DNA from 2 places in the Ornithinibacillus salinisoli genome. Region 2 is predicted to be linked to the other one. Evidence: a T-box and tRNA genes for the amino acid it is inferred to sense, from the RefSeq annotation. Region 2 holds a T-box; the other holds one or more tRNA genes.
The links. A T-box is a leader RNA that pairs with one kind of tRNA and senses whether it is charged. The one in region 2 lies ahead of pheS (phenylalanine--tRNA ligase subunit alpha), so its partner is inferred to be a tRNA-Phe.
Positions count from the first base shown of each region.

Region 1: it has a tRNA-Phe gene. The T-box ahead of pheS (phenylalanine--tRNA ligase subunit alpha) is inferred to sense a tRNA for this amino acid. The anticodon was not compared.

Region 1 covers NZ_JBHUMI010000016.1:312,731-329,301, forward strand. Annotated here, with positions in the region: gene ACFSTA_RS12140 (hypothetical protein) at 1-152, opposite strand, end outside; gene ACFSTA_RS12145 (NfeD family protein) at 230-865, shown strand; gene ACFSTA_RS12150 (Na/Pi cotransporter family protein) at 1,111-2,742, shown strand; tRNA gene ACFSTA_RS12155 (tRNA-Asn) at 3,149-3,223, shown strand; tRNA gene ACFSTA_RS12160 (tRNA-Met) at 3,227-3,303, shown strand; tRNA gene ACFSTA_RS12165 (tRNA-His) at 3,328-3,403, shown strand; tRNA gene ACFSTA_RS12170 (tRNA-Ile) at 3,419-3,495, shown strand; tRNA gene ACFSTA_RS12175 (tRNA-Ser) at 3,506-3,598, shown strand; tRNA gene ACFSTA_RS12180 (tRNA-Phe) at 4,013-4,088, shown strand; gene sodA (superoxide dismutase SodA) at 4,418-5,029, shown strand; gene ACFSTA_RS12190 (MFS transporter) at 5,146-6,414, shown strand; gene ACFSTA_RS12195 (peptidoglycan D,D-transpeptidase FtsI family protein) at 6,489-8,642, shown strand; gene phoU (phosphate signaling complex protein PhoU) at 8,766-9,425, shown strand; gene ACFSTA_RS12205 (hypothetical protein) at 9,486-10,046, opposite strand; gene ACFSTA_RS12210 (hypothetical protein) at 10,073-10,297, opposite strand; gene rpmG (50S ribosomal protein L33) at 10,475-10,624, shown strand; gene ACFSTA_RS12220 (5-formyltetrahydrofolate cyclo-ligase) at 10,732-11,301, shown strand; gene ACFSTA_RS12225 (rhomboid family intramembrane serine protease) at 11,685-13,238, shown strand; gene ACFSTA_RS12230 (hypothetical protein) at 13,259-14,110, opposite strand; gene ACFSTA_RS12235 (spore germination protein) at 14,247-15,704, shown strand; gene ACFSTA_RS12240 (YqgQ family protein) at 15,762-15,956, shown strand; gene ACFSTA_RS12245 (ROK family glucokinase) at 15,971-16,571, shown strand, end outside.
Region 2 covers NZ_JBHUMI010000016.1:108,547-125,117, reverse strand. Annotated here, with positions in the region: gene ACFSTA_RS11200 (endonuclease MutS2) at 1-1,553, opposite strand, end outside; gene polX (DNA polymerase/3'-5' exonuclease PolX) at 1,593-3,311, opposite strand; gene ACFSTA_RS11190 (CvpA family protein) at 3,440-3,982, opposite strand; gene zapA (cell division protein ZapA) at 3,989-4,249, opposite strand; gene rnhC (ribonuclease HIII) at 4,397-5,323, shown strand; gene pheT (phenylalanine--tRNA ligase subunit beta) at 5,500-7,926, opposite strand; gene pheS (phenylalanine--tRNA ligase subunit alpha) at 7,939-8,973, opposite strand; T-box leader at 9,039-9,265, opposite strand; gene ACFSTA_RS11165 (TrmH family RNA methyltransferase) at 9,315-10,052, opposite strand; gene sspI (small acid-soluble spore protein SspI) at 10,154-10,369, shown strand; gene ACFSTA_RS11155 (lytic transglycosylase domain-containing protein) at 10,533-11,156, shown strand; gene ACFSTA_RS11150 (M42 family metallopeptidase) at 11,225-12,310, opposite strand; gene ACFSTA_RS11145 (dUTP diphosphatase) at 12,381-12,866, opposite strand; gene ACFSTA_RS11140 (sigma-w pathway protein ysdB) at 12,985-13,398, shown strand; gene ACFSTA_RS11135 (TVP38/TMEM64 family protein) at 13,792-14,364, opposite strand; gene ACFSTA_RS11130 (DUF1294 domain-containing protein) at 14,439-14,714, opposite strand; gene rplT (50S ribosomal protein L20) at 14,789-15,145, opposite strand; gene rpmI (50S ribosomal protein L35) at 15,215-15,409, opposite strand; gene infC (translation initiation factor IF-3) at 15,439-15,945, opposite strand; ribosomal protein L20 leader region at 16,051-16,178, opposite strand; gene thrS (threonine--tRNA ligase) at 16,347-16,571, opposite strand, start outside.

The sequences.
Region 1 (16,571 bases), 200 kb from region 2:
ATTTTTATTGCTTGAAAGTGACGTGCTTGCTCAGAATCAACTGTAGTAGAATATTCGTTTTTATCTTCACTTATTTGTGTTCCAATTGTCATGTCTTTATAAATACTTACTAAGAATAGTATAATGAATAAATAAAGCAAAGTTTTTTTCATTAAAGTGGCTCCTTTTAGTGAAACTTTAACAATCTTACATACGTATTATGAATGAAAGGTAAAGGAGGGGGATGTAGATGGAAATTTTTAATTATGATTGGATAGGTATGGTAATAACTGGATTTGCTACTCTATTTTTGATTGGTGAAATACTTGTAAATATGCGTGGATTCTTTGCTTTACTAGGTATTGGATTTATTACGGTTTATTTTTCAGTATATTTAGAAACAAACTCCCTTATCATTATGCTTATTATATATTTTGTTGGATTATTACTGATTGTAATTGATGGTAAGCTATTAAATGATGGTACGCTAGCTACTATTGGTGTCGCTAGTATGTTAACAGCAGTTGCACTACCTGCACCAACGTTTACTGCTGGTCTATACGCTGTACTTGGGGTATTGGTCGGAGTAGGTTCATCGTTTTTATTTTTAAAAGTATTTAAACGCCGAAAAATGTGGACTAAACTTGCTTTAAAAGATCGGTTAACAAAAGAAGCGGGATATAGTTCCATGAATCAAGATTATGAAGGTTTAATGGGCCGTGAAGGAAAAACTCTAAATGATTTACGTCCAGTTGGGACTATACGTGTCGACTCAAAGGATTATAGTGCTGTTTCCAATGGTCAATGGATTCCAAAGAATAGTAATGTCCGAATAGTTGTTGTGGATGGAACGAAAATACTAGTAGAAAAAATTGCAGAAGAATAAATTATCAACTCTTGCCGAACCAATGCATCACTTAGGCAAGAGTTTTTATTTTGCCTATCTTTTCACTACGAATAATATAGGGAGGGTAGAAAATAATAGGAGTACGCCAAATGAGTAAGTAATTTGTTTGTAAATTTAATGTAAAGTTTTGCTTTACATACTTTACAAAACGACTATCTTCAACAATAATGATTAAGGCATGTTTAATATATTTCAACAACGTATATGAAGGGACGGAGTAATCATTGAGTAATATTGATCTACAGACACTCCTATTTGAGTTTATTGGAGGATTGGGAATTTTCCTGCTTGGTATTAAGTACATGGGGGAAGGTTTACAGAAATCAGCAGGTGATCGACTACGCGATATTTTGGATCGTTTTACGAGCAATCCTTTCTTAGGTGTTTTAGCTGGTATTATTGTTACTATACTTATTCAGAGTAGTTCTGGTACAACCGTATTGACCATTGGATTAGTTAATGCTGGATTTATGACACTTAGACAAGCAATTGGCGTTATAATGGGTGCTAATATTGGCACGACAGTAACAGCATTTATAATTGGAATAGATATTGGGGAATATGCCCTACCAATAATAGCAATTGGTTGTTTCCTTTTATTCTTCTTTAAGAATACTAAAATCAATAATATCGGTCAGACCGTCTTTGGTTTTGGTGCATTATTTTTCGGATTAGAATTAATGAGTGGTGGATTGAAACCACTGCGTTCATTGGAAGTGTTTCAAGAATTGACACTTGAGATGAGTCAAACTCCTATATTAGGAGTAGTCGTAGGTACGGTATTTACAGTAATAGTTCAAAGTTCAAGTGCCACAATTGGAATATTGCAAACACTTTTTGCGGATGGTGCAATGGACTTAAAAGCTGCACTTCCAGTATTGTTTGGTGATAATATAGGAACAACAATCACTGCGATACTAGCTTCTATTGGTGCAAGCGTTGCTGCTAGAAGAGCAGCGTTAACTCATGTGATTTTTAATGTTATTGGTACTACAATTGTATTAATTTTATTAACACCTTTTACAAATTATGTTGGATTTCTACAAGAGCAGTTCGTTCTAAATAAAGAAATGACCATAGCGTTTGCCCATGGTAGTTTTAATATAGTGAATACATTGATTCAATTACCATTTATTGGTGCTCTTGCCTGGGCCGTTACTAAGATTGTTCCGGGTAAGGATGTTATCATTGAATATAAACCGCAACACTTAGATCCAATATTTATTCAACAATCGTCCTCTTTAGCGCTTGATCAAGCTAAGGCAGAAGTTGTTCGGATGGGTGAATATGCATATAAGGGATTAGAGGAGACAAACCTCTACTTAACAAATCATCATCAGAAGCATTCTGAAATGGCTATTCAGATAGAAGGCGCATTAAATAGTTTAGATCGTAAAATAACTGATTATCTTATTGAATTATCTGGTGAGTCAATGTCTGAATTGGAAAGCGCAAGACATACAGCTTTAATGGATTCAGTTCGTGATATAGAGCGAATTGGTGACCACTTTGAGAATATTATTGAATTAATTGATTATAAAATATCAAATAAGGTCCAATTGACCGATCAGGCAATAGAAGATTTAAATAATATGTTCGATTTAACCATTTTAACGGTGAAACAAGCTATTAAGTCTCTAGATAACACGAATAGAGAAGAGGCTCTAGCTGTCGTTCAAAAAGAAGATCAAATCGATAAAATGGAGCGAGTATTCCGTAAAAAACATATCATTCGTATGAACGAAGGGTTATGTAGTGGTTCTGCGGGTATCGTCTTTGTTGATATCATTAGTAATTTAGAACGTATTGGAGATCATGCAGTAAATATTGCTGAAGCGGTTTTAGGTGAAAAATAATTTTTAAAGTGATGAAATTATTTTGATAAGTATCTTTAAAAGGTGCACAAATTATTATTTGGATAGCAAATCGTACAGTATATCAATTTTACTGTACGATTTTTGCTTTTATTTTTTGAAAATAACATCTTTGAAATTTTGTAAAAGTTTATATTGAAATCTTTAAGTGGAGATGGTATAGTAAATCTTGTCGTTTTAAACATACATATCCAAGTAACGCAAATGAAAAAGTAATTAAAAATTATTGACATATTCTTTATAACATGATAAATTATATTTCGTTGCTAATAAAACAAGCTTACTTGACTAGAAGCACAATGCTTCTATGAATTAACTAGAAGATGTAGGGGTCCAACATCTTTGATTAAGCTTTCAAAAGCAAGATCAGGGAACAATTTTAGATTATTCCACAGTAGCTCAGTGGTAGAGCTATCGGCTGTTAACCGATCGGTCGTAGGTTCGAATCCTACCTGTGGAGCCAAGTGGCGGCGTAGCTCAGCTGGCGAGAGCGTACGGTTCATACCCGTGAGGTCGTGGGTTCGATCCCCTCCGCCGCTACCAACTTATATATTAATTACATCTATGGCGGTCGTGGCGAAGTGGTTAACGCACCGGATTGTGGCTCCGGCACTCGTGGGTTCGATCCCCACCGGTCGCCCCATAAATTTAATATAACGGACCCTTAGCTCAGTTGGTTAGAGCTATCGGCTCATAACCGATCGGTCGCAGGTTCGAGTCCTGCAGGGTCCACCATTAATAACTCGGAGGTATACCCAAGTCTGGCTGAAGGGATCGGTCTTGAAAACCGACAGGGGTGTCAAAGCCCGCGGGGGTTCGAATCCCTCTACCTCCTCCATACATATTAGGGCGTTAGTAGCACCATTTAAAAACTGAAACAACTTGTAGATGTAGGGACACAGTGAATAAGATAAGCTTAGAATCACTACCTTTAATATAATTTATACTATGGCTCGGTAGCTGACCGCTAACATCAATGAAACAACACCTATGTGCAGGTCTGTCCCGAAGCACCAAACATCTCAGAATAGGCTTTTAGATGTAGGGACACAGTGAGTAAGATAAGCTTAATATTACTACCTATAATATTAATTAAACTATGGCTCGGTAGCTGACCGCTAACATCAATGAAACACACCTATGTGCAGGTCTGTCCCGAAGCACCAAACATCTCAGAATAAGCTTTTAGATGTAGGGACACAGTGAGTAAGATAAGCTTAGTATTACTACCTATAATATTAAATTAAACTATGGCTCGGTAGCTCAGTCGGTAGAGCAAAGGACTGAAAATCCTTGTGTCGGCGGTTCGATTCCGTCCCGAGCCACCATTAACTTTAAGAATCAACAAGCATACATGCTTGTTTTTTTAAATTGTCTAGGAAATTGGCGATAAATCAAGTTTATCTAATCTCCTTTGGGGTATCTTCCATTTAAATCACTATTTTCCGTAGTGACATCGAACCATCAACGTTGTGCTGACTAAGTCTCTACATCGCTAACCTGGCGTTAGTGCTTTTGTTTTTATATACATATCTTTTTCTCGTTTACATCGTGGAAAGTATGCATATGATTTGCAACAAATGGAAACCTTTGATAATCTTGCAATTAAAGGATGAATATTCATTCCTTTCATTTAATTAAAAGGAGGAGTTTTATTATGGCTAAATTTGAACTACCTGAATTACCTTATGCATATGATGCATTAGAGCCAACAATTGACAAAGAAACAATGAACATCCACCATACAAAGCATCATAACACGTATGTAACGAAGTTGAATGGTGCGCTTGAAGGCAATGCTGACCTTCAAGGAAAGTCTATTGAAGATCTTGTAAGTAATCTAGATGCAGTACCTGAAAACATTCGTACTGCAGTTCGTAATAATGGTGGCGGACATGCTAACCATAGTCTTTTCTGGAAAGTACTATCTCCAAACGGAGGCGGAGAGCCATCTGGAGAACTTGCAGAGAAATTGAATGCAAAATTTGGTAGCCTTGATAAATTCAAAGAAGAATTTGAAAATGCTGCTGCAACTCGTTTCGGCTCCGGCTGGGCTTGGTTAGTACTTAACAATGGAGAATTAGAAGTTACAAGTACTCCTAATCAGGATTCTCCTTTAATGGAAGGAAAAACGCCATTATTAGGTCTTGATGTTTGGGAGCATGCATATTACTTAAAATACCAAAACAAACGCCCAGATTATGCAAAAGCATTCTGGAACGTTGTTAATTGGGATGAAGTTGCTAAAAACTATAGCGAAGCAAAATAAAGTATAAGGAAAAACACGAGGGAATTCCTCGTGTTTTTTTGTGCTTGAAAAAGCTTGTGCATATCCAATTGTGAATTGCTTAAACTATAAATGGAAAGTAAAAGGAGCAATTCGATATGCAGAAAAATTTTCAACATTTATTTGGTAAAACGGAAGTAAATCGTGATCTTATTCTATTATTATTAATTGGTGGACTATACTCCTTAGGGATTTTCTTATCAAATACATTTGTAAATATATATTTATGGAAGCAGGCTGGGGATTATATTACAATTGCAGTTTATAATTTAGCTATCTTCCTATTTCAACCAATAACATTTATACTTGCAGGTAAAATTGCCAAAAAAGTAGATCGTATAATTGTATTAAGATTAGGTGTAATATTTTTATCCCTATTTTTTTTATGTGTGCTCTTTATTGGTGAAAAAGCTGCTACATATAATTTTTTGCTAGGGAGTTTATTGGGTATTGGCTATGGTTTTTATTGGTTAGCGTTTAATGTATTGACATTTGAAATTACTGAACCTGAAACGAGAGACTTTTTTAATGGATTTTTGGGTGTTTTACAATCTTTTGGGGGAATGATTGCTCCTATATCAGCGGGAATAATTATTTCGAGAATGTCTGAAAATGTAGGTTATACAGTTATTTTTACTGTGTCATTTATTTTATTTATTTGTGCTGTTGTCAGTAGTTTATTTCTAAAACGGCGATCAGCAGAAGGTAGCTTTTATTTTAAGAGAATCGTACAAGAAAGAAAACATAATAAAAATTGGGCTAGAATACTTAATGCCCATGTTTTCCAAGGGTTGCGTGAAGGGATTTTCATGTTTGTTATTTCGATATGGATTTATATTGTAACCAAGAGTGAACTGTCGCTTGGTATGTTTAACTTATTCTTCTCGGGATGTTCATTTATTTTTTATTTTTTAACAACAAAATTTGTAAAACAATCGAAACGTAAGCAATCCATCCTTTTTGGCAGTCTGCTTCTATATCTTTCACTTTTTATCATTTTAATACATGCCAGTTATGTAACACTTATTATATATGGAATTTTGATAGGAATTGCATACCCAATCATTAACGTTCCATATATGTCATTGACATATGATGTTATTGGTAAAGCACGTAAGGCAAAAGAATTACGAATTGAATATATTGTGGTCCGGGAATTTTTCTTAAATATCGGACGAGTGGTTTCTATCACTGTTTTTCTATGTGCGGTTTCGTTATTTGAAGCTGAAAAAATTATACCAATTCTGTTAATTATTTTTGGTGCTCTTCATTTATTTATATATATTTCAATAAGAAATATATATTTAACCAATCCACAAAAAGAAGTACTTATTAAAGATCAAATATCAGACGAAAAAAATCGTTAATACTATTCGTTTATAGTAAAAATGGTGATATAATATAGGGTAGTCTTATAAAAAAGTTTTAATGGGGGAGAAAGATGAAAAAGAATAAAAAGAAGAAGGCACAGTTGCCTTTTCGTTTAAATATATTATTTTTTATTGTGTTCTTACTATTCTCAGTTCTTATCCTTCAATTAGGTGTTGTTCAAATATTAAATGGAGAGAGCTTCCAAGAAGAGATCGATAAAACGATTCAAGATACGACGAAAATTCCAGTTCCGCGGGGAAAAATTTATGATAGAAATGGAAATGTAGTTGTTGATAACAAACCTTTATATGCAATCACGTATACGCCTCCTAAAGGTGTTCAAGCAATTAAAAAGTTAGATGTAGCAGAGAAGCTATCTAAATATATAACTATGCTTGCAAATTGTGAAGGAATTGATGATGCAGATCAATTAGAAGAATGTAAAGCAGAAAGAAATAGTCAGATCAAATCAATAACAGAACGAAATAAAAAAGAATACTGGTATTTAAAAAATCAAGAAGAAGCAGATGAACGTTTATCATTGGAAGAAGCGTCAGAAATGAGTAATGCAGAGCAATATAATGAAATATTGGACCGCATTACTGATGAAGAAATTAGCAATTTTACAGATGAGCAATATGAGGTTATCTTAATTAAGAAGGAATTAGATAAAGCTTATTCCTTATCACCACAAATTGTAAAAAATGAAAATGTTACCCCTGAGGAATATGCACAAGTAGCAGAACATTTGCATGAATTAGAGGGTATAAATGCGACGACTGATTGGGATCGTGAATATCCGTATGAGGATACATTCCGAAGCTTACTGGGATCAATAACTTCCCAAGATCAAGGAATCTTAGCTGAAAAAGAAGATCATTATTTAACCAGAGGTTATAGTCGAAATGATCGTGTTGGTAGAAGTGGATTAGAAGAGCAATATGAAGATTTATTACGAGGAAGAAAAGAACAAATACAATATACGACGAAAAATGGAAATGTTATTGATTCAGAAGTAGTTGTACAGGGGGAACGCGGGAAAGACTTGGTTCTAACCATTGATATGGAATTTCAAGAAAAAGTGGATGAAATTATTCGGAAAGAACTAAAAACAGCTTATGATGTAAATCCATCCGCAAACAAATATATGGAGGATGCAATTGCTGTTGTAATGGATCCTAAGACTGGTGAACTGCTAGCCGTTTCTGGCCAACACTATGATTCCAAAGAAAATGAGTTCGAAAATGTTGCTTTTAAAGCGTTATACGATGCGCATCGTCCTGGTTCAGCAATTAAAGGCGCAACTGTTTTAGCAGGTTTTGAATCTGGAGTGATTTCACCAGGTACATCTTTTTATGATAGTCCGATTACTATTGCAAGTGGGGAATCTAAAGGTTCTTGGACTTCAGGACTTGGATCACTTAATGATATTGGAGCATTACGACGTTCATCCAACGTTTATATGTTTTATGTCGCATTAAAGATGGGTGGGGAAAATAGATACCCATTCCCTAATGGACAGACAGCATCCTTCAACACAGATGCTTGGCAAAAGATGAGAAATTATTTTATGCAATTTGGTTTGGGTGTACAAACGGGTATTGACTTTCCATATGAAGAAACAGGATATAAAGGGGACGAAGCTTTCAATCCAGGTCTTCTAATGGACTTTGCTATTGGACAGTACGATACATTTACAACGTTACAATTAGCTCAGTATGTGTCTACGATTGCCAACGATGGCTATCGAGTTCGTCCTCATTTCTTAAAGGAGGTACGTAATCCTAGTAACACGGATGAACTTGGCTCGCTATTTAAATCTACAAATACAGAAGTCCTTAACCGTGTAGTTATGGACCAAAATCTACTCGATCGAGTTCAGGAGGGATTTCGTCAAGTTTTCCAAGTATCAGGAGGTACTTCCTACAGTTATTTCAAGGATAAGGATTATAACCCAGCTGGAAAAACAGGAACAGCTGAGAATGAAAAATGGGATAATGGTGTTATGTATGAAACGGAAAACTTATCATTAGTTGGCTATGCACCATTTGATGAACCGGAAATTGCGTTTGCTTTAATTGTGCCGAACACAGCTCCTATTAGTAATCGTCACCCTGTAAATAATAAGATCGGTGAAGGAATTTTAGATGCGTATTTTGAACTTAAAGAAAAAAGAGATCAGGGAGAATCTTCTAATGATGAAGAAGATGAAGTAGACGAATAATATTTACCCTAAGACCACATTTGGATCTTAGGGTTTTTTTACATTAATTTTACATAGAATTTATGAAAACTTTATAATGGATTGTTAAGATAAGGATGTAATATATTGAAGGGGGCAGTTGGATTGGTTATTCGTGAACAGTTTCAAAAGCAAATGGAAGAATTAAACCGTGATATTATTGAGCTTGCTCACAAAACAGAAAATGCATTAGGAAGAGCACTAGATGCGTTATATAATCAAGATATTGAGCTTGCGCAAGCTGTTATTAAGGATGATAAAAAAATTGACCAGGACGAAATGGCTATAAATAATGAGACCATTTTACTTATAGCGAAACAGCAACCAGTCGCAACTGATTTAAGGAGATTAATTATTGCCTTACGAATTGTTACAGATATTGAAAGAATGGGGGATAACGCTAAAAATATTGCCAAGTCAACCATTCATTTAGGTGATGAATGTAATATAACTGTTCCTCCGGAGTTAAAAACAATGCGTAACATCACATTAGAAATGTTACAAACAGCTATACGTGCATTCCAATATGAGGACATCTCGGTAGCACAGAAACTAGCAGAACTAGATGATCAAGTTGATAAGATATATAAACATGTAGTTACCACTCTACTAAATGAAACGGCAACGAAACCAGACCATATTCAGTACATCATGCAAATCGCATTTAGTGCGAGATACATTGAGCGATTTGCAGACCACATCACAAATATCGGTGAAAGTATTTTATTTTTGGTAAAAGGTGAGAATTACAACTTAAACTATTAAATCATAAGAAAGAGGAAGCAATTTAGTCACACGAACTAATTGCTTCCTCTTTCTATCTAGTTATCTAGTAATGGCTTCAGCTATCTCGTAGTGACTCATATCACTAGTGATAGTAAATTCACCTAATTGGACTCGTAGACTGTATCCTTCAGAATCCATATATTGAATAAGTTCATCAGCATTTTCAATAATACCGTTTTCTTCCAATTCATGACTAATTGTAGAAGTTGGCATTCCAGATTCGATTGTTAATGTATAGGATTGAACGGATTGCTGTTCAGATTCATCGTCTACTTCCTCTGCTTCTTCAACATTTTCGTTTGAATTCGATTCTGATTCTTCCTGCTCATCCGCTTGATCGGATTCTTCCGATTCATTGTCTTCTTTTGTTGTGGATTCTGCTTCTGCTTCTGTTTCATCTGAATCGTCATTCACTGTAAGAGTAATAAACTCTGACTCATCTAATACGCGATACCCTTCGTTTTCGAGTTCGCTAATCAAGTCATCCACTGCCACTTCTGAAAGATCTTGTTTAGATCCATTATCGAAGTAATTGACAATAAGTGTTATTAAACCTGCTGAAAATAAACCTATTGCAAATGCTCGAATTGAATGTTTCATGATTTTCACCTAACTTTTTAATTTAATTATTCATCCTCTGTTGTTGCTGCAACTTCCATTGACATATCTTCTGTTAGTAATTCTTCTTCCAATATCTTTACTTTTTTCTTTAATTGATAAGTTTCCTGCATAGTTGATATGGACAATTGTTCTAATTCGCTTTCAAGTTTTTCAAATTTATCAGTTAGGAAAAAAGAAACAACAAATAAGGCAATAGCCACTATAATGATAGTTATTCCTGCTAAAATCATTTGTTTACCTCCATTTCATTTACATTACTAGTTATACCATATAAATTGGAAAGAGAAAACAATTAATTTTTTCCATTATCAACTTGATTGATTTCAAAACTTCTGCTATTATAAATAAGTCTGAGATGAATCATAAGATGCCTATAAAGCAAGTTGTTATAGTTTGGAGGGAAAAACATGCGCGTAAATATCACATTAGCTTGTACGGAAACAGGGGATCGTAATTATATTACTACAAAAAATAAGCGTACAAATCCTGAGCGTATCGAGCTTAAAAAATATTGTCCACGTCTAAAAAAACATACGTTACACCGTGAAACAAAATAATTAAACTAAAATCCTCTAAACTGACTTTATTGTCAGTTTAGAGGATTTTTTAATTTTATCTTGTTGTGATAATGTTATTGTATAATAATAAAGTTGGGGGTGTTTGTATGTCTAAAGAAAAATTACGAAAAGCTATGATACATAAACTGAAAAACATTAACAATGAAAATAAGAAAATAATAGAACAAAGGCTTTTACATCAATTAATTCGTACAGATCTTTGGAAACAGGCAAGAACTATTGGTATAACCGTTTCACAAGGGTTTGAATGGGATACAAAATCTATTATTCAATCAGGGTGGAACGAAGGAAAAAAGATGCTTGTCCCCAAATGTATTCCTTCACAAAAAAGATTGCAGTTTTATGAATTACATCATTTCGATCAATTAGAAATGGTATATTACAATTTATTAGAACCTAACCCGGAAAAGACGAAAATTGCGGACTTGTCAGAAATTGATTTATTAATAGTACCCGGACTATTATTTGATAAATTTGGTTATCGAATTGGTTTTGGTGGGGGTTACTATGACCGTCTACTTGAAAGTTATGGAGGGGAAACGGTATCTTTAGTGAGTGATATGCAATTTATTGACGCCATGCCAACTGAAAAATTTGATATACCAGTAAAAAATTTAATAACGGAAACAGGTATAAAAGAAGTTATATCAACTTGATGAAGATTCTTATTTGTAAGCAATATGCATAAATAAATTTTTTCATGAAATAACTAATAACACCATACTATGAAAAGGGTGTTAATATGAGAGTTATTGTTTTTCTGACATGCATTGTAACAGTGATTTCCTTACTCTATAAATGGCGATACCGTGTCATGAATACAATTCTTGCTGTAAGCTTTTTGCGGAAACTGGCAGTAACATTGTCCATGAATATGCCAAATATCCGCTCCAAAATAATTCCTAACCTTTTTAATCAAACGACAGATAACAATTCATTATAAAAGAAGTTGTTTTAAACAGCTTCTTTTTTCTTCTTCATACCAAGAAAAATAGTGATAGTTTTGGTATGATGTACAATAGGGGAGGAGACGAATTGAATGTATGTAAATGAGCTTTTTAAAATGTATACAATCGCTAATAGTCTAACTAAACATAGTAATTATGAAGTGCTTCATATTAACAAGGACGAGAATGAAGTTTGGTTACATAAATATGAAAATAAGACATCTACTGTTATTCGATTCATTCATCATGGGTTTGACTGGAAAAATCATCTAAAAAAAGATGTGGCAGTGGTATTTCAAAAAACGAAAGCAATGAAACGTTTATTACGTGGAAATATAAAAATTCATAATGTTTACTTTGCTACACATGAACCTGTTGACGAATGGGAAATATTAAAAAAACCAATGCAATTACAAGATAAAAAAGATATTAAAATGAATGTTTATTATTTGTCGGAACGGGATTTTGTTGGGGAACAAAACAGATTACTAGATTCCCTTCAAAATCCTATAATTGACTCCCCTGAACTTGATTCTGAAATTGAAATGGAACAATATATTAATCAGTGTAAAATGGATCTAACTCACTTGGTGCAGCACAAGCAAAAGGAAGTATCACAGGTTTATTCCTATGGCAAACCAATTGTTACCTATTTGCTTCTAGCGGTAAATCTGGTCATGTACCTCCTAATAGAAATGATGGGGAGTAGTACAAATACGGAAACATTAATAACCTATGGAGCTAAGTACAATCCAGCAATTATAGATGGAGAATGGTGGCGAATCATAAGTTCCATGTTTTTGCATATTGGATTTATCCACCTCTTTATGAACATGCTAGCAGTATATTATTTAGGTACACTTGTTGAAAAAATATATGGTTCATGGAGGTTTATCACCATTTATTTCCTAGCAGGAATTGGTGGGGGAATTACTAGTTTTGCCTTAACTATAAATGTATCAGCGGGAGCTTCTGGTGCATTATTTGGTTTATTCGGCGCATTATTATATTTTGGGTTGAATTACCGGCGCGTCTTTTTCCAAACGATTGGTAGTGGTTTATTAGTTTTAATTGGAATCAATGTCATCATGGGTTTTATGATTCCACAAATTGATTCTGCTGCACATATAGGTGGACTCATTGCAGGCTTTATTGCTGCTGCGGTCGTACAGTTGCCGAAGAATAGAAAGAAACGTATACCATTAATATTTGCTATTATTTATGGATTATTACTTTATGGAATGGTTACATACGGGATGGAGCAGAATTTATCTAGCCCTGAATTTCAGCTTGGTTACATTGAAGTACTAATGAATCATGATGATTTTGAAGGGATAATTGAGAGCGCATCTCGTGGATTGGAAAATCCCGGCGACTTTGAAGCCCTTCTATTATTTCAACGTTCCTATGCTTATATAAAGTTAAATCAAATTGAATTAGCATTGAAAGACTTAGAAGAGAGTGTATCTCTCCAACAAGAGAATTCTGAAAAAATTCCTCAAGCATATTATAATTTAGCGTTACTGTATTATAATAACGGAAATGATAAAGCCGAAGAAACTATTCGTATTGCAAAAGATTTAATGCCAAATGAGAAAGCTTATGAAGACTTGTATAGGCAGATTATAGGTGAAGACCTTGAATAAAGTGCTCGTACAAGAGCACTTTATTTTTGCGTGATATTTTGGATCAATTTCTCTTTGGAACCGTTTAACTCAAATACTACGAGTAATTGATTAAGTTGTTTATCAAGTAATACGAGTGGGGTATAACTTTGAAGCTTTCCTTGTTTTGAATCTGCTGCAGGAAGTATGTAATTCTTATATAGTCCTTCCCATAATTGCCCAATAATTTTATTAGTTTGCTCCTGATTGAAGCCTGGTAAATTTTCCATGCTATACTTATTTAATTCTGTCAATGGAATGGTATGGTATCTTTCCAAGTCGATTGAAAAGTGGGATAGTAATTGCTGCCAATGTTTAAGGAGTTGTTTATTTTTCTTTTTATCTAATGACTCAGCTACATTTTCTTCTAGTCTATTTGAGGCTGATTTAAATGCATGATATCGATTTTCTTGATACACATATAAATTATCAAATGTCATTTGTTGAATACTTTTTATTGTATTTTCTGGATAGTGAATTTCTCCATGATGAAAAGAGATGGATTCCCAGATAGCATCCGCATTATTTTGTAAATCTCTACTTATTTCTATACGATCTTTATTTTGCTCCCATTTACTCTGTACTCCTACTAAATTTCCATTTGAAAAAAGCAAGGAAACATCCTGCCGTAAATATATATCTTTCTCAATGTTGGAAAAGGTTGTCCAGTCAATCGAATACCCTTGATTATCTTCTGGGATATAGGTTAAAGTGGTCGAAGCATCCACAAATGATAGTTCTTCATCTGGTGGGAAATAGGTGATAACCTGAACAGAATTTATATTTAATACGTATAACACGCCAATCGCTGTAACCAATGAAAAAAGAAGTAATGTTATGGTCTTTTTTTTCAATTTCCTCATCCTCTAGTCTTTTTTATCAATGTATGAGATGAGACAAGCATATATGATTACGGAAAAACGACTGTATAGAATTATAGGAAACGATTAAACTAACTGTATTATTAATAAAGGAATATTTGGTGATGATATGGAAAAAGAAAAACAAGAATTATTTTCTTCATATTCGAAAAACGTTACATATATTCATGACAGATTAGGAATCGATAAAAGTTTTGACATTGTTCATTTAGACCTTGAATATGCAGGTCGAAATATGGCGATGTTTTTTGTTGATGGTTTTGTAAAAGATGATATTTTGCATTTATTAATGAAGCTACTCGCTAAGACTGAACCGAAAGATCTGGAACCTGACCCACTTGAAAAACTAATAAAAACATACTTGCCATATGTGGAATTGGATATGGTTGATGATCTTAATCAGGCATCAGATTTAGTCCTAGGCGGTCCCACAGCATTAGTTGTTGAAGGAATCGATAAAATAATAATTATTGATGCTAGAACCTATCCAGTCCGGTCTCCAGGAGAACCCGATTTAGAAAGGGTAGTTAGGGGTTCTAGGGATGGGTATGTAGAAACAATTGTTTTTAATACGGCTTTAACTAGAAGAAGAGTTCGAGATCGCTCGCTACGTATGGAGTATTTGCAAATTGGGAGGCGCTCTCAAACAGATATTTGCCTATGTTACATTGATGATATTGCGGAGACGGAAAGGGTGGAGGAACTAAAGGAAAGTTTAAAAATGATTGATACAGATGGGCTCCCGATGGCTGAAAAGACCATTGAAGAGTTTATAAGTGGTCAACATTGGAACCCATTTCCAACAGTACGTTATACCGAAAGACCGGATACGGCCGCAACACATTTATATGAAGGCCATGTACTAATTATTATTGACGGTTCACCAAGTGTAATGATTACTCCTTCAACATACTGGCATCATTTGCAACATGCGGAAGAATATCGGCAAAAACCTTTGGTAGGTGCCTATTTACGGTTAGTTCGTTTTATAGCAGTTTTAGCATCGATTTTTATTTTACCGTTATATTATTTATTGTCTAGTAATCCAGATTTATTGCCAAAAGGATTAGAGTATATAGGCCCAAGTGATTATGGTGCAGTACCGTTATTGGCACAATTTATTTTTGCGGAAATAGGTATTGATATGTTGCGAATGGCTGCAATTCATACCCCTACTTCATTAGCAACTGCTATTGGTTTGGTTGCTGCAATATTAATTGGTCAAGTCGCAATCGAAGTAGGGTTGTTCTCCTATGAAGTGATATTGTATTTAGCTATAGCTGGAATTGGAACCTATGCTACGCCTAGTTATGAGCTAAGTCTTGCAAATCGATTAGTGCGGATTTTTCTTTTACTTACAACTTCATTATTCGGTGTTATAGGTTATATGGCAGGGATAACGATGTGGATTATATACTTGATTCGTATGAAGTCGTTTCAATCTCCTTATTTATGGCCGTTTATACCGTTCTCTTCTCATGCATTTCGTGATGTTTTATTACGTTCGCCTATTCCATTAAAAAGCAAAAGACCAACTCTGTTGGACCCTCAAGATCCAGATCGTTAAAAAGATCTGGATTGTTGTTTTGGTAAGAAATTGCTATAATTATTGTGGTGAAAAAATATGAATACATTTTATGATGTGCAACAATTATTAAAAAAATTTGGTATATTTATTTATGTAGGTGACCGATTAGCTGATCTTGAATTAATGGAAATGGAACTTACGGAGTTGTATAAATCCCAACTAATACGAGTGGAAGAATACCAAAAGGCTATTTTGGTATTAAGACGTGAGAAAAGATTAAACAACAATTGAAAGAAGGCTATGCAATGAAAGAGTTAATGATTGGCGTAGACATTGGAGGTACTACGGTTAAACTAGGATTTATAAATGTAGATGGAGAAATTATAGATAAATGGGAGATTCCGACAAACACGAAAAATCAAGGTGTTTCTATTGTTCAAGATATATGGGATTCCATCGATCAAAAACGTATACATTTGAATATAAATCAAGATAATGTAATAGGAATAGGAATTGGAGCACCAGGTTTTATTGACGCTAAAAAGGGTATTGTTCATGAAGCAGTAAATATTGGTTGGAAAGACTTTCATTTAGCCGAAGAATTGAATAAAAAGTCAGGTTTACCAGTGTTCTTAGAGAATGATGCCAACATAGCTGTATTAGGGGAAAATTGGAAAGGTGCTGGTAATCTGGCGAGAAATGTGATTGCAGTCACACTTGGTACAGGTGTTGGTGGTGGTATCATTGCAAATGGCAGAATTTTAAACGGTGAAAATGGAACAGCTGGTGAAATTGGTCACATTATTGTTGAACCAAATGGGTATCTATGTAATTGTGGACGAAGAGGATGCATGGAAACAGTAACCTCTGCTACAGGTATTGTTCGGCAAGGAATGGATGCCATAG
Region 2 (16,571 bases):
ATCATATTTTCTACACTTTTCGAATCAATACCGATATGACTTTTAGCATGGGTAATAACCTCTGTACTTAACCCTAACCTTCTTGATATATCAAATGCATTACTTCGACCTGGGACGCCGATTAGTAGTCGGTACGTAGGCTGTAACGTTTCTACATCAAATTCCACGGAAGCGTTGATAACATTTTTTCGATTAAAGCCATATGCTTTCAACTCAGGATAATGGGTAGTTGCAACTACTCTTGCATTTCTTGATATGACTTCATCCAAAATAGCCATCGCTAATGCTGCGCCTTCTTGTGGGTCAGTACCTGCTCCCAATTCGTCAAATAATACTAATGTCTTATCATTAACATGTCTTAATATGTCCACGATATTAGTCATATGAGAAGAAAAAGTACTTAAGTTTTGTTCAATGGACTGCTCATCACCAATATCAGCAAAGACATCATCAAATACAGCTAGTTCGCAGCCGTCAAATGCAGGGACCTGTAGTCCGGATTGAGCCATTAATGTACAAAGTCCAATCATTTTTAATGTAACGGTCTTCCCACCTGTGTTCGGCCCAGTGATGACAATCGCTGTAAAATCTTCCCCAATTTCAACATCGTTTGGGACTACTTCGTCCTTTGGAATTAATGGATGACGCGCTTGCTGCATTTTAATGATTCCATTATCGTTCATCTTTGGCATCGAAGCTTTCATTTCTTGTGCTAGCTTCGCTCTGGAAAAAATAAAATCAACTTTTGCTAAAATAGATACGTTTATTGCTAAGAATGATTCTTGATTGGCAACTTCTTCGCTTAATTCCTTTAAAATACGATCTATTTCCTGTTTCTCTTGTATGGACGCTTCTTGTAATTGATTATTTAAGTCAACAACTGCTTTCGGTTCCATGAATAATGTTTGGCCAGAGGCTGATTGATCATGAACAATCCCACCTATCTGTCCACGGTATTCTTGTTTTACCGGAAGTACGTAACGATCATTCCTTATAGTTATAATTGCATCAGATAACATATTACTTTTTGTTTTCGTAAAATTATCCAGCTTATCCCGTAATCTACTTTCATACGTACGAATGGATGATCGAATACTACGAAGTTTTACAGAAGCACTATCCATCATATGGCCATGATCATCAATACAACTTTTGATCTGTCTTTCTAATTCACGTAATGGCGTAATGCCCTCTACTAAATCTTTTAAAATAGGCAAGTCCTCTTCTAACTTTTCAACAAAGCTCTTTGCTTGCCTGCCACCGTAAATTGTATTCGCTATATCCAGGCATTCATTCGAGTTCAATACTCCACCAATTACACTTCGCTTTAAACTCTCCCGAATATCGTAAATTCCGCCGAGTGGGATGGCATTATTTAATCGTAAAATTTGTACTGCTTCATCTGTTTCATTTTGTAGTTCAATGACCGTATCGATTGCGGTTGATGGCACTACCTGTGATGCTAGGTCTTTACCTAGTGATGTCGAAGCATGGTTTATTAATCGTTCAATAACTTTGTTAAATTCCAAAACACGGAGAATTCGTTCATTCATAGGATTACTCCTTTTCCAGTTGTTCAACTAAACTCTTTATTACTTGTTACGTTGTAAGTACTTCATAAGTTTCTCAATTGACCAAGTATTTATAACGTTTTCTTTCCTTGACCACCCTTTTCGAGCTACATGCACACCATATTTCATATGATCAAGCATAGGGTAACTATGGGCATCTGTACTTATTGCTAACTTCACACCAATTTCTTGAGCTACTCGAACCCATTCAGCAGATAAATCAAAGCGATTTGGATTTGCATTTATTTCTAATGCTGTATCCGTTTCCTTAGCACGTTCTATTAACTTTTCAACATTGACCTTATAACCATCTCGTCTTCCAATCAACCTTCCTGTTGGATGTGCTATAAGTGATACATATGGATTATCTAATGCGGCAAATAATCGATTCATTATTTGCTCTTCCGATTGATTAAAGCTTGAATGAATCGCACCAATTACAAAATCCATTTCACGCAAAAAGTCATTGGTGAAATCAAGGTTTCCATCAGGCAAAATATCCATTTCTACCCCAGCAAAGATATGGATATCTTCATACTGCTCATTTAACCGATGAATTTCTTCCCGCTGTTGTCTTAATCTGGATTCACTTAATCCATTTGCAACTCTTAAAAATTTCGAATGATCGGTGATTGCCATATACGTATACCCTTTTTCTCTTGCTTTTCGCACCATTTCTTCCAATGACTGGGCACCATCACTCCAGGTTGTATGCATATGCAAATCACCACGTATATCACTCAATTCTAGTAAGGGCACATCATTATTAAATGCCTCTACCTCGCCACTGTTTTCTCTCACTTCAGGTGGAATAAAGTTCAAGCCAAAGTGATTAAAAAATTCTGCTTCTGTTTGAAATGTAATCAATTCGTCCGTTTCTTCGATTTCAATTCCATATTCATTTATTTTTTCACCACGGGACTTCGCCAACTGCCTCATCGCAACATTATGATCCTTAGAACCGGTAAAGTGATGCAGTGTTGTTACAAACTCTTTCTCCGTAACAAGTCTAAAATCGATGTTTATATCGTATACATCCTCTAACGTTACGGAAACCTTTGTATCCCCCTTAGCAATCACATCTTTTAGGTCGTTAATCTGTAATAACGATTCTCGGACTATTTGTGGCTGATCTGTTGCGATAATATAATCTATGTCCTTTATTGTTTCCCTCATTCTTCGTAAACTACCTGCTCTTGAGAATCGTTTAATTTCTGGGATGTTATGAAGAAAACTCTCAACCCTTTCTGCTATAGGTAACATCATAGCAATAGGTAGACGCTCAGGACGTGATCCAGCTTCTTCCAAAGAGGCTAGTATTTTTTCAGCGGATTTCTTACCGAAACCTGCTAAAGCCTCTACTTTTCCGTTTTTTAATACTTCTTTTAAAGATTCTGCATCTACAACCTCTAACTCTTGATACAGTTTTGCTAGTTTTTTTCCACCAAGGCCAGGAATATTTAATAAGGGTACTAAACCTTTTGGTACTTCCTCTTCTAATTGCTGTAACGTATCGGAATGATTCGTTTTTACATACTCCTCAATCACAGCACTGGTTCCTTTTCCAATTCCATTCATTTTCGTAAAATCATCTATATCTGATAGCGATCTGTCATCTCGTTCTAGTGCTTGTGCAGCTTTCCGATAGGCAGAAATCTTAAAAGGGTTTTCCCCTTTCAACTCCAAATAAACTGCTATTTTTTCCAGTAGCTTAATAACATCTTTTTTGTTTACTAACATCCTTACTCACCTGCTTGAAATAATATCATGACATACAAAGAGACTAACTCATCTTAGGATATTCTTATTGTACATGACCATACAACGATATCCATAATATTTTGAATTAGTCTCCGTATTATTCTTCTTTAAATATAAGATCCCATTGACCACAATGACTTAATCTTTTCTGATAAGTATGGTGTTTTTTCAACAATGTACATTGCTATAGATGAGTCATTTATCCACTCTTGTAATCCTGATAATGGTGTTAAAGCTAAAATATATAAAACAATAAATAATATGAGGTAAATCTCTAAAAATCCTAATATAGCACCTAACAACTTATTAATAGAATTTAATATAGGCAATGAAGCCACAAAGTCTAACATGGAAGCAATGATTTGTAATAAGATCTTAACAGCGAAAAAGATTATCGCAAAGGAAATAGCATTATAAAATGCATTTTCCAATGGCAACGCTTGTATAAAATCTCCCCATAAACTATCGTCTGGTAATTCTGGATATGGAATCCAAAGTGCTAATTGGGTCGCCAATTCGTCATAATATGTAGCAGCAACTATAAATGAAATGATGAAGCCTATTAAATGTACTGCTTGTAATATTAAGCCCCTTTTTAAACCTATTAAAAACCCAAAAAATAAAAGTATAAGTAGTATTAAATCTATCATGCCTTTTTATTCCTCTTTCTTTTTTAATGACCCCAGTAATGTAGCATAGTCCTCTTTTAATTTTAAGTAGTCATTCATCGAGTTAACAGCCGTAAGAACAGCAAGACTAGCTGTATCTAGCTGAGGGTTCTTTTCCTGTATATCTTGCATTTTTTGATCGACTAAACTTGCTACCATACGTACATGGCTTGCTGATTCAGTTCCAACAATTGTATATGATTTATTATGTATTTCAACAGTTAAACGGGTTTTATCGTTCTGGGTCACGCAAATAGCCTCCCATAAAAATTCTTCACTTCATCTTAACACGAAGACACGCATTAAGGAAACTATTCTTATTCAAAATTTAAACATTTCATTTATTTGATTTAGTTTGCTATAGTCAAGATAGAGAAATGTGATTGGAGAGAAACGATGCCACAAAATGTTTATGTTTTACCAATAAAAACAATAGAAGCTATGAAACAATACTATCATAATTCGTTATCGAATGTACCACAAGGGGCTATTTTTCGTGCCAAAACAGAAAATGCCGTTATTACCGCTTATAAATCTGGAAAAGTATTATTTCAGGGAAGCTCTCCTGAAACGGAAGCAATGAAGTGGACAAATCAGAAATCCACACAGCAAAAAAAGGCGACTTCATCAGCATCACATACCTACTCACCCCCTCAGTCACTGTTTACGAACTCACACATTGGATCTGATGAAGCTGGAACAGGTGATTATTTTGGTCCGATAACAGTTGCTAGTGCATTTGTAACATCTGAAAATATTCCGATACTAAAACAAATTGGTGTAAAGGATTCTAAAAATCTAACAGATGCTACAATAATGGAGCTTTCAAAAGAGATTGTGAAATTAAACATACCATATTCATTGCTAATACTACATAATAAAAAATACAATACACTACAAGATAGAGGTTGGACACAAGGTAAAATGAAAGCAATGTTACATCATCATGCAATTACGAATTTATTGCAAAAGATTGATGAAAGCCCTGTAAAAGGAATATTGATCGATCAGTTTTGTGAACCACATGTATACAAAAGACATATCGCTTCCGAAAAACAGAACTTACACGATAATACCTATTTCATGACAAAAGCAGAAAGCTATTCTATTGCAGTAGCCGCAGGATCCATTATAGCTAGAGCAAGCTTTGTTAAAGAAATGGATAGGCTCTCCGAGATGATAGGCATTCCATTGAAAAAGGGCGCATCAAAAGCAGTTGACCAAACCATCGCTAAAATCATCAAGGACAAAGGGGAGGCAGTTTTAAACAACTATGCTAAATTGCATTTTGCAAACACCAAAAAAGCGAGAGCATATTTGTAGATGAATGAAAACTGCTCTTTAAAGATTGGGAAACAATTTGTTTTCTGGATAGACAAATTGTTGGATTTTGAGAATATGATCCGATTAAAGGGCAATAAGAGAACCACAAGCTGCCCCAAAAAAACATATCAAACAAAAAAACATCTGGTATGATTTTTCATACCAGATGTTTTTCATTACGATCTTACATATGAATTAAATATTTCATTTACAGTTTGAATTACCTTCTGGAAGGATTCTTCTACTTCGTCATCCTTTAATGTTTTTTCCGGATTTTGATATAAAAGGTTATATGCTACCGATTTCTTCCCTTCAGGCAAGTTCTCCCCTTTATACACATCAAAGATTTGTACTTGTTTAACAAGTGGAGCACCTGTTGATTCAATAATTTCTTTTACATCCCCAGCTTTTATATCTTCATCCAAAATAAAAGCGATGTCCCGGGTAATCGAAGGATATTTTGGTATTTGATTATACGTTGGAATATTTTCATGCGTATTAAATACATAATCCATATTCATATCAAATACATAGGTCTCTTTCAGGTCCATTTTCTTCTCCAGCGCAGGATGTAATTGTCCAAGAAAGCCTATTACTTGCCCGTTAACAGACATCGTCGCACATCTACCTGGATGCATATCTGGAATGATCGCTTGATCAAAATCAACTTGGATTTGCAACTTATGGAAGAGCTCTTCCATAATTCCTTTTACAACAAAGAAATCAACCGGTCTAACTTCTTGCTGCCATGGATGCTCTATCCATCTACCAGTCAATGCTCCAGAAAGGCGTAGTTGTTCGTTAGGTTGTTCTGTTAATTCTTTTTCCTTTGTTAAAAATACAGAACCCATTTCGTAATAGGCTACAGTATCTTGATTTCGTGCACGATTGTAAGCAACTGTTTGTAACAACTCCGGTAAAATACTTAAACGTAAATATTTGTGGTCTTCACTCATTGGCATGGCAAGTGAAATTGGCTCTGGATTCATTTCTTTTACTTCAGGACTAACCAGGGTATGGATATGCTTATCATTTGTTAAAGAATACGTTGTTGTTTCCATTAATCCAACACCTTGCAAGAAGCTTTTCACATCTCGCTTTAAACGCTGCCGTTCCGTTAGGCCACCTGCTTGTGAGGAACCTGTTGGTAGTGTAAATGGTAAGTTATCGTAACCATAAATTCTAGCAACTTCTTCTAGCATATCCTCAAAAATTGTTACATCGCCTCTACGAGTTGGGACATTAATTGTAAAAAGGTTTTGATCCTGTACAAATTCAAATCGAAGCTTATTTAATATATGCGCCATCTCATCAGTAGAGATCACTGTACCTAATCGTTTATTAATCTCATCAGCATCCATTGATACTACTTTTTCATCACGGTCTAAATTATCAAATTCTACCACTCCACTTAATACGTTGCCACCTGCATATTGTTGTAATAATTTAGCAGCGCGTACTCCAGCACCAATTACTCGATTTGGATCGATTCCTTTTTCATATCTCGTACTTGCTTCACTACGTAACCCAGTTTGTTTCACTGTTTTTCTAACAGATTTCGAATCAAAATAAGCTGCTTCTAGCAATACAGTTGATGTTTCATCAGTTACTTCCGAATTGGCACCACCCATAACACCAGCGACTGCAACAGGTTCTGTACCATTCGTAATAACGAGGTTATCTTCTGTTAAACTTCTCTCTACATCATCTAATGTTACAATTTTTTCATCATTTTTTGCTCGACGTACCACAATTTTATTTGATTTTAATCGATCGTAATCAAACGCATGTAATGGCTGTCCATACTCGAGTAATACATAATTTGTTATATCAACAACATTATTAATAGGACGAATTCCTGCCGCCATTAAATAATTACGCATCCAAAGTGGAGAAGCTTTCACTTCAATATCCTTGATTACAATGGCACCATAATACGGATTTAGCTCAGCATCCTCCACCTCAACAGACACATAGTCCGCTGCACTTTCATCTTTTGTTTCTACCGTTTCATCTGGTAATTTTACATCTTGATCTAATATAGCTGCAACTTCATATGCTACTCCTAGCATACTTAAGCAATCTGCTCGATTAGGAGTCAAATCAAATTCTAATACGGCATCATTTAAATTTAATAATGGTTCCACGCTTTCTCCAACTGTAACATCATTAGGGAAAACAAAAATTCCTTCTGCTATATCCTTAGGTACGTATTTTTCTTCAATTCCAAGCTCCTGTAATGAGCAGATCATTCCATTAGATTCAACACCGCGTAACTTGACCTTTTTAATTTTAAAATTACCTGGCAGTACAGCACCTGGTTTGGCAACAGCGACCTTCTGACCTTGAGCAATATTTGGTGCACCACATATAATTTGTAATGTTTCATCTCCAACATCTACTTGGCACAGATTTAACTTGTCTGCATTTGGATGTTTTTCACATGACGCTACGTACCCAACAACAACACTACTGCTTTTTTCAGCTATATATTCAATACCATCAACTTCAATACCTGTCTTTGTAATTTTCTCAGCCAGTTCTTCTGGGCTAATGCCTTCTATATCCACATAATTTTTTAACCAATTTAATGAAACTAACATTATTTTACCTCCCTAAGCATTATGAAATTGTTTTAAGAAACGTATATCATTTGTGTAGAACTGACGAATATCATTAATACCATATTTAAGCATCGCAATTCGTTCCGGTCCCATACCAAATGCAAATCCGGAATATACTTTCGGGTCATAACCTGCCATCGACAGTACATTTGGATGTACCATTCCTGCACCAAGTATTTCAATCCAACCGGTTCCTTTACAAACCGAACATCCTTCACCATTGCAAACTTTACATGAGATATCCATTTCAACAGACGGCTCTGTGAAAGGGAAGAAGCTAGGACGTAAGCGAATTTCACGATCCTCACCGAAAAGTTTTTTAGCAAATGTATCTAAAATCCCTTTTAAGTCACTCATTTTAACATGTTTATCTACATACAATCCTTCGATTTGGGTAAATTGATGAGAATGTGTCGCATCATCCGTATCACGACGATATACTTTACCTGGGCAAATCATCTTCACACTTTTCGAATCTTCATACGCTTGCATCGTACGCGCCTGTACTGGTGAAGTATGTGTACGAAGCAATAATTCATTAGTTAAATAAAACGTATCTTGCATATCTCTCGCTGGATGATCTTTCGGCAAGTTCAATGCCTCAAAATTGAAATAATCTGTTTCTACTTCAGGTCCCTCTCTTACTTCAAATCCCATACCAATGAATAAGTCTTCAATCTCTTCAACAATTTTAGTCAACAGATGTGGACCACCAGCATGGACCGGTCTTCCAGGTAAGGTCACATCAATAGCCTCATCCGTTAGTTTTTCTTCAAGTGCAGCATGTTCAAGCCCCTCATTCTTCTGTTCAATCGCCGTTGTGATTGCTTCCCTCACACTGTTGGCAAGTTCACCAATTACCGGACGCTCTTCTTTAGAAAGCTTTCCCATTCCTCTAAGTACACCCGTTAGCGATCCTTTTTTTCCTAAATAAGCTACTTTGATGGACTGAAGTTCTTTTATATCTGCAGTTTGTTCAATTTTCTCAATTGCCTCTTTTTCCAGTAACTCCAATTGTTCCTTCATACAAATTACCTCCAATGACTAATAATATTAGATTTTCCCACAAAAAAAAGCCTACATCCCCAAAATAAAGGGACGAAGCTTTCGTCGCGGTACCACCCTTGTTGACACCTATTGTGCCCACCTTAATTAAATAACGGATAAATCCGGAACACCTTTACTTGATCATCAAGGTCCAAGTGTCAGCTCCAGAGTGAAAATTAACAATTGTCACGGTAGAAATGCTTACAGTCTAGGGCATTTCTTCCCTTTACCGCTCCTCTATATTGTTAATATGCTCTTTCACAGCTTTTCAATATGAAATCTAAACTTGATTATAGTTAAAATGACAACATTTTGCAAGGTTAACATTTTACATGATACATAAGTATACCTGCCGCTACACTAACATTCAATGATTCAGCTTCTCCATAAATTGGAATGTTTACGATGGTATCTGCTTGCCTTATGATGTCTTCCTTTATTCCTGCTCCTTCATTACCTAATACTAGTGCAACTTTTTCTGGTTTTTCTATCGTATGATATGGTTTTGCATTTGTTAGTGCTGTCGCCCAGATAGAAAAACCTTCTTGTTGTAGAATGGAGATCCGCTCCTCCAAATTTTCTTGAAAAATAGGGATGTGAAAAATAGAGCCCTGTGTAGCACGTATAACCTTATCATTAAATACATCAACCGTACCATTACCTAAAATAATAGCATCAAATCCTGCAGCATCAGCTGTTCGAATGATAGTTCCTAAATTACCAGGGTCTTGAATAGCATCAATTAATAATACGAAATTCCCTATAGAGGCTGGTTGTTCCTTAAATGACACAATGGCAGCAATTCCTTGAGGTGTCTTTGTTTCAGATATATATTGAAAGACATTCTCGCCAACCACCGTCACTTGGTAGTTTTCACACCATGCCGGTACTGAAACATCTTGTTGAACAATAATTTCTCGAATTGTCCATTCACTTTTCCATGCTTCTTCCACCAGATGATATCCTTCGATTAAGAAGGTCCCTGTATTTTTTCGCTCTTTTCTTCTTTGAAGTTTTTTCCAATTTTTCACTTTATCGTTTTGTACAGAAGTAATCATGCAAAAATCATTCCCATCCATCTTATCTTGTACTATCATACATATTTCCATATGAACTGGTCAAACTATCTATAGTTAAAATTAAAAAAGGAGTGTTAGTTGTGGATTTAAATTTAAGAAAAGCAATTTTATCAAATATCTCAGAAAATGATCAATCTCAGTTAGAGGCAACCATTGTAGATGCCGTTAACGGTGAGGAAAAAATGCTTCCTGGTCTTGGAGTTCTTTTTGAACTAATTTGGAATCAGTCTAGTGAAGAAGAAAAACAAGAGATGATTGACGCTTTGGAACAAGGTGTAAAATCCGCTTCAAGTTAATTTCTGACCCCACAAGGTGCCTAAATAGGCACCTTTTATAGTTGTTTCTTATTATTTCTCAAATGGAGCCCTCGTAACCAAAAAAGAAAAAATAAAATCTTCCTAGCAATTTTTAAAAAATATTGTACAATAGAATAGATAGGTTATTAGGGAGAGATTATTAGTGGAAATAAGACAACTACAACAACTTATTCAAAATCAGGCAATGTCTATTCTCCATTCAAATAAAGATGGAATGTCTAGTATGTCGCCAATGATAGATTTAGCGTTCAAACAACTTTTACAGGATAAAATAAACGAATCGGAATCGGCCAATAACATGTTGAATACTAGGATGAATTATTCATTTGAATCATCCCCTATAAATTCGTTGGCATTTTCTAATATACAAAACTCTTTTATCCCTTCCAAAACGGATTTCAACAATAATATCTCTGAAATCGCCAATAAATATGGGATTGACGAGAAATTAATTCACTCCGTTATTCAAGCTGAGTCAAATTATAACCCCAATGCAGTTAGCCATGCAGGTGCACAAGGATTAATGCAACTTATGCCTGGAACGGCTCGCGGACTAGGTGTAACGAACGCTTTTGATCCAGCGCAAAATATCGAAGGTGGTACCAAATACTTAACCCAAATGCTCGATCGTTATGAAGGTAATATTGAATTAGCTCTTGCAGCATATAACGCTGGACCTGGTAATGTTGATAAATATAATGGAATACCCCCTATTAAAGAGACTCAAAATTATGTTAAAAAAGTAATGCAATCTTATTTAGCTTAATTAGCACAAAAGACGTTCGGATTCATTCATCCAAACGTCTTTTTATATGTGTGTTAGAAAATTATTTTTTAAGCAAGAATAATTTCTTTAACTTTTTCACTGTCTAATTTCTTAATCGTTTCTACTATTAATTTCACGGCATTTTCAAAATCATCCCGATGGATAATAGCCGCATGAGTATGAATATAACGAGATGCAACTGTAATAGATAACGAAGGAACTCCATTGGCTGTTAAATGGATAGAGCCTGAATCCGTTCCACCTGCCGCAATCGATGAATATTGATATGGAATATTATTCTCATCCGCCGTTTCGACTACTAATTCTCGTACTCCTTTATGAGAGATCATTGAAGCATCATAGATTATGATCTGCGGACCATCACCTAGTTTACTATCTGCTTCATGCTCTTTAATACCAGGCGTATCTCCTGCAATCCCAACATCGACACCAAAGCCAATATCAGGTTGTATTAAGTTTGCTGAAGTTTTTGCACCACGCAATCCAGTTTCTTCTTGAACCGTACCGACACCATAAACAACATTGGGGTGGTTTTCACCTTTCAACTGCTTTAACACGTCAATTGCAATTGCACAACCGATTCGATTATCCCATGCTTTTGCAAGTAACATTTTTTCGTTTTTTAATGGGGTGAATTCAAAATATGGTACAACTGAATCTCCTGGTTTTACACCAAATTCTTCTGCTTCCTCCTTGCTTGAAGCACCGATATCAATAAACATATCATTAATATCAATTGGTTTCTTACGAGCTTCGGCAGAAACGATATGTGGAGGTTTTGATCCAATAACTCCAGTGACATCTCCTTTGGCAGTAACAATTGTTACACGTTGTGCCAACATTACTTGACTCCACCAGCCACCAATGGTTTGGAAATAAATAAAACCATTCTTATCAATACGTTTAACCATAAATCCGACTTCATCTAAATGACCTGCAACCATTATTTTAGGACCATTTTCATCACCAGTCTTTTTAGCAACTAGACTTCCTAAATTATCGGTATATACTTCATCCGCATAAGGCTTTATGTACTTCTCCATTACTTCTCTCGTTTCTTTTTCATTACCAGAAATACCGCGAGAGTCGGTTAAATCTTTTAACATGGTAAGTGTTTCATCTAATTTGGCCATATATAACTCTTCCTCCTTCTTCATTACACTTCTTCAGTATAACTTTTATTAGAAAAATTTTAAAATATTTTTAATAACCTTGATTTTGTCGCTCATAATTAATTTCATTCTTTTTTAGATATGCATTTTGCAGATCTTCTTCACTTAGTCCGAGAAGTTTTCCTAATTGGATATAACTTATAAATAACCGATTATAATTTTCCTGTGAAGGCTGATTTTTAAACATAACACATAAATCAAATACTTCATTAAATTGTTCTGTCTCTGATTTTGATGATAAAACTTGTACTTCAGAATGAAATATTAATCCTTTTTCAATTCCTAACGATAATATAAAGTGAATACCATCTACATATTCCTCTAAAATAACTTCCTCATTACTTCTAGGTTTGTTACTCCAAAATTTAAAGCATCTTGTTTCATTTGCAAGCTCCCCTAGTTCAACTAATAATGCTAGATATTTTTCTTGAAAAATATTTTTACCTTCTAGGTTGTGATTACTTTCTATGTATGAATCCAAGTTTTTTTGCATTGTAAATAACCTTGACCAATCCAACTTAATTAACCTCTTTTCCTGATTTTATACGATTGTATCATGAATTTTCATATTTAGTGAAACTAATTGGCTTTGTCATACGTATGGGATGATAACTAATATCAGGGAGAAGATCTGTATGATAGTATTCTTATTTCGCATACTCATTATCATTGCATTGACTCTAGTTATTTATACTGTGATTCAATACTTTCTCAATCCACAGCGAAGATTACACAAAGCTAAAGAAGCACAGGAATTCTATTTTCTAGATGAGTCGAATAATACGAAGAAGAATTTACAATTTGTCTATAAAGGATGTTTATTTGAAGGTGAAAAATATTTAGGTGCAACCGAACAATCATTTGAAGTTGTAGACATTCATATAACGGTTCAAGATCATTTGGAATTAAGAGGTTTTACACGTGATGATCTATACTTTTTAGAAAAAGAGCTTTTGATACACTATCCATTTGCTAATGTAACTTGGAAACACCCTATTAATCAGATATTTATCACAAATAAAAATGAAGATAACGCTCATCTAGACTAAGATGAGCGTTTAACCTTCAGGTTCTTTTCGCATAGTATGTTGTTAGTTTTACGAAGAAATTTAATATAAAAAAAGTTTAACGGAGCGGACATGGCGTACGTTATTTCGTAAAATAATCTCATTTGAAAATGTAATCGGACATCAAGTACGTTATTTGCTCTAATTCGTATCAGAATACCTGTCATTTCGGTTAATAACGGAACAGATGTCCTATAAACCCCTTTATTACCCAATATTGTCATAAATAAGGGAAGAATTGTCCGTTTCCATTTCCCGCGGAAAGTGACTGGCCGCAGCGGAAAACACGTTTCAAAGTACTGCACATTTTACATCAACTTCAAATTATTTCCATTAAAATTAAACAATCCTTAAGAAAGCACCTAACATTTAACATTATGTGCTAACTTGAAAAAAGTCTTGCCATTTAATAATAACTTCCTTACGTCTAAGTGCATAGATGAGTGGTAGTAATGCAATTAAGAATGCGGAGAAATATAGAGGAGATAAATTCGCAATCCATTGTCCAATAGAGGTATAAACAAATGCCAATGGAACATTGGATATGATCGAAGATTTTGTATATTCTTTAAAGCTTGTAGAAATTTCGATTAAGCAAAGTGATAACAAGTGAAAATGGATAAAAGGAATGAGGCGTAGTAATGTAACTTGCGAAGTTGTTAATTCCGAATGCTTTCCTATTATTTTTTGCTTTAATCGCACAAGCCTATCAAACGTTCTCGGCATCCATCGAATAACGCCATAAAAAATGATACTTGATAATGTAATACCAATGACAGAGTAAAACGTACCAGCTACTGCACCAAACATAATTCCACCCGATATACAAATAAATACAACTGGAAGAAAAAATAAGGGTCTTAATAAATGAAAGCTAATAAATAATAATGGTGCCAATAAACCGCCTGTTTCAATAAACGCTAAAATATAAGTGCTAAATACCTCCATAATCTGCCTCCCTTAGAGCTTGATCATGAATATCCTCTAGCTTCTTAAACAAGTATATGACAATAGACGAGCCATTATGACAGGAAAACATTTATATAAACGAAAAAGACTACCTGAAAGATTATAATCAACGGCAAGCCAATTACAAAGGAACGGTGCTTTGTTTTATGTCGGAACGTTTTCATTCCTAGCAGAGATCCTATTGCACCACCTAAGATAGCGATACCCCATAAGGTGCGCTCGGGTAATCTCCACTCCCCTTTTTTTGCCTTGCGTTTATCAATTCCCATGAAAATAAATCCAATTATATTGGCAACTATTAAATAGAGTAATATTTCTAAATCAATCATAATTGTAGCTCCCTAATAATATATAGTTAAAAAGACCAAACCGACTAGTTTACTACGGTTTGGTCTTTCAATACTTACTTAAGTGCTGTTTTAGCTTTATCAGCTAGTTGAGCAAATGCTTTTTCATCATTAATAGCAAGATCTGACAACATTTTACGGTTAACTTCGATTCCTGCTAGCTTTAAACCATGCATTAATTTATTGTAAGAAAGATCGTGCATGCGTGCAGCAGCATTAATACGTGTGATCCAAAGTTTACGGAATTCACGTTTTTTCTGTCTACGGTCACGGTATGCATATTGACCTGATTTCATTACCTGTTGTTTTGCTGTTTTAAATAACGTTCTCTTCGAACCATAATAACCTTTAGCTAATTTTAATACGCGTTTACGACGTCTGCGCGTAACTGTTCCACCTTTTACACGTGGCATATTAATTCCCTCCTAATACAAGTCCATTGTATATATCCAAGTTAGTTTTTTAGTTTCAATTAAAGCTTCTTATTTAGGAAGCATTGTTTTGATACGTTTGTAATCTCCAGAAGATACAATCGCACCTTTACGTAATTTACGTTTTTGTTTTTGTGATTTATTCGCAAACATATGGCTTGTATAAGCATGTGCGCGTTTTAATTTTCCAGTTCCAGTTCTTTTAAAACGTTTTTGAGAACCTTTATGGGTTTTCATTTTTGGCATGTTGATTTCCTCCTCGTAAGCATCATTAATTATTGTTTTTCATTTATTGGAGCAAGCATCATGAACATATTGCGACCTTCCATTTTTGCTTTAGATTCGATGGTTGCAATATCTTTAACTTCTTCAGAAAATCTGTCTAAAACTTCTTTTCCAAGCTCCTTATGCGTAATTGCACGTCCGCGGAAACGAACCGTCGCTTTTACTTTGTCGCCTTTTTCAAGGAATTTTCTAGCGTTTTTCAATTTTGTGTTAAAATCGTGTTCGCCAATTCCTGGTGTAAAACGTACTTCTTTTACATTAATAATTTTTTGGTTTTTACGAGCTTCTTTTTCTTTCTTCTGTTGCTCGTAACGGTATTTACCGTAATTCATAATTCGACAAACTGGTGGTTTTGCATTTGGTGCAACCAAAACTAAGTCTAAGTTTCTAGTTGTTGCAATTTCCAATGCTTCTTGACGTGATTTCACTCCAAGTTGATCACCATTTGAGTCGATAAGACGTACTTCTTTCGCACGAATCTTTTCATTTACATTCATATCTTTGCTAATAGCCAGCCACCTCCAAATTTTTTTAATCCAGCTTCAGCTCCCGAAACAGTCGCTTACGCCTTCTTTACCGATCTGTCATTGACAAGTGTTTTTATTCCAAATAAAAAGTGGGCACATAAATGCACCCACACGTCTTTAATCGTAAAATTTAAAGATGTTATAACCAGTCAACTGCATCACAGCGTTGATCAGGTGAGAAGCGGGTGCTTCTACTTGTCTCAGATCATTTAATTTTAATCAACTTTTATACTGTATCATGTATTGTATAAACTGTCAACAGCAAAGTAGATTCCTTGTTTCACGAATACTAGTATAGCATATTATAGTAAGTTTGAATAGCCCAAGCACATTTTACAGCATGCAATGTGCTTGGGACTTATAAAATGTAATTAATTATTCTTCCTTAAAGTTTTTTCATCGATTTCTTGTTTGATTAGGTTTTTGAAAACTTCATATGCAAGTGTCTCTGAATCTTTCTCTCCATATCTTCTAACGTTTACTGCATCTTCCTTAATTTCATTATCCCCTACCACTAATGCAAAAGGAACTTTATCAGTTTGCGCTTCACGGATCTTATATCCAATTTTCTCATCACGCTCATCCACTTGAACACG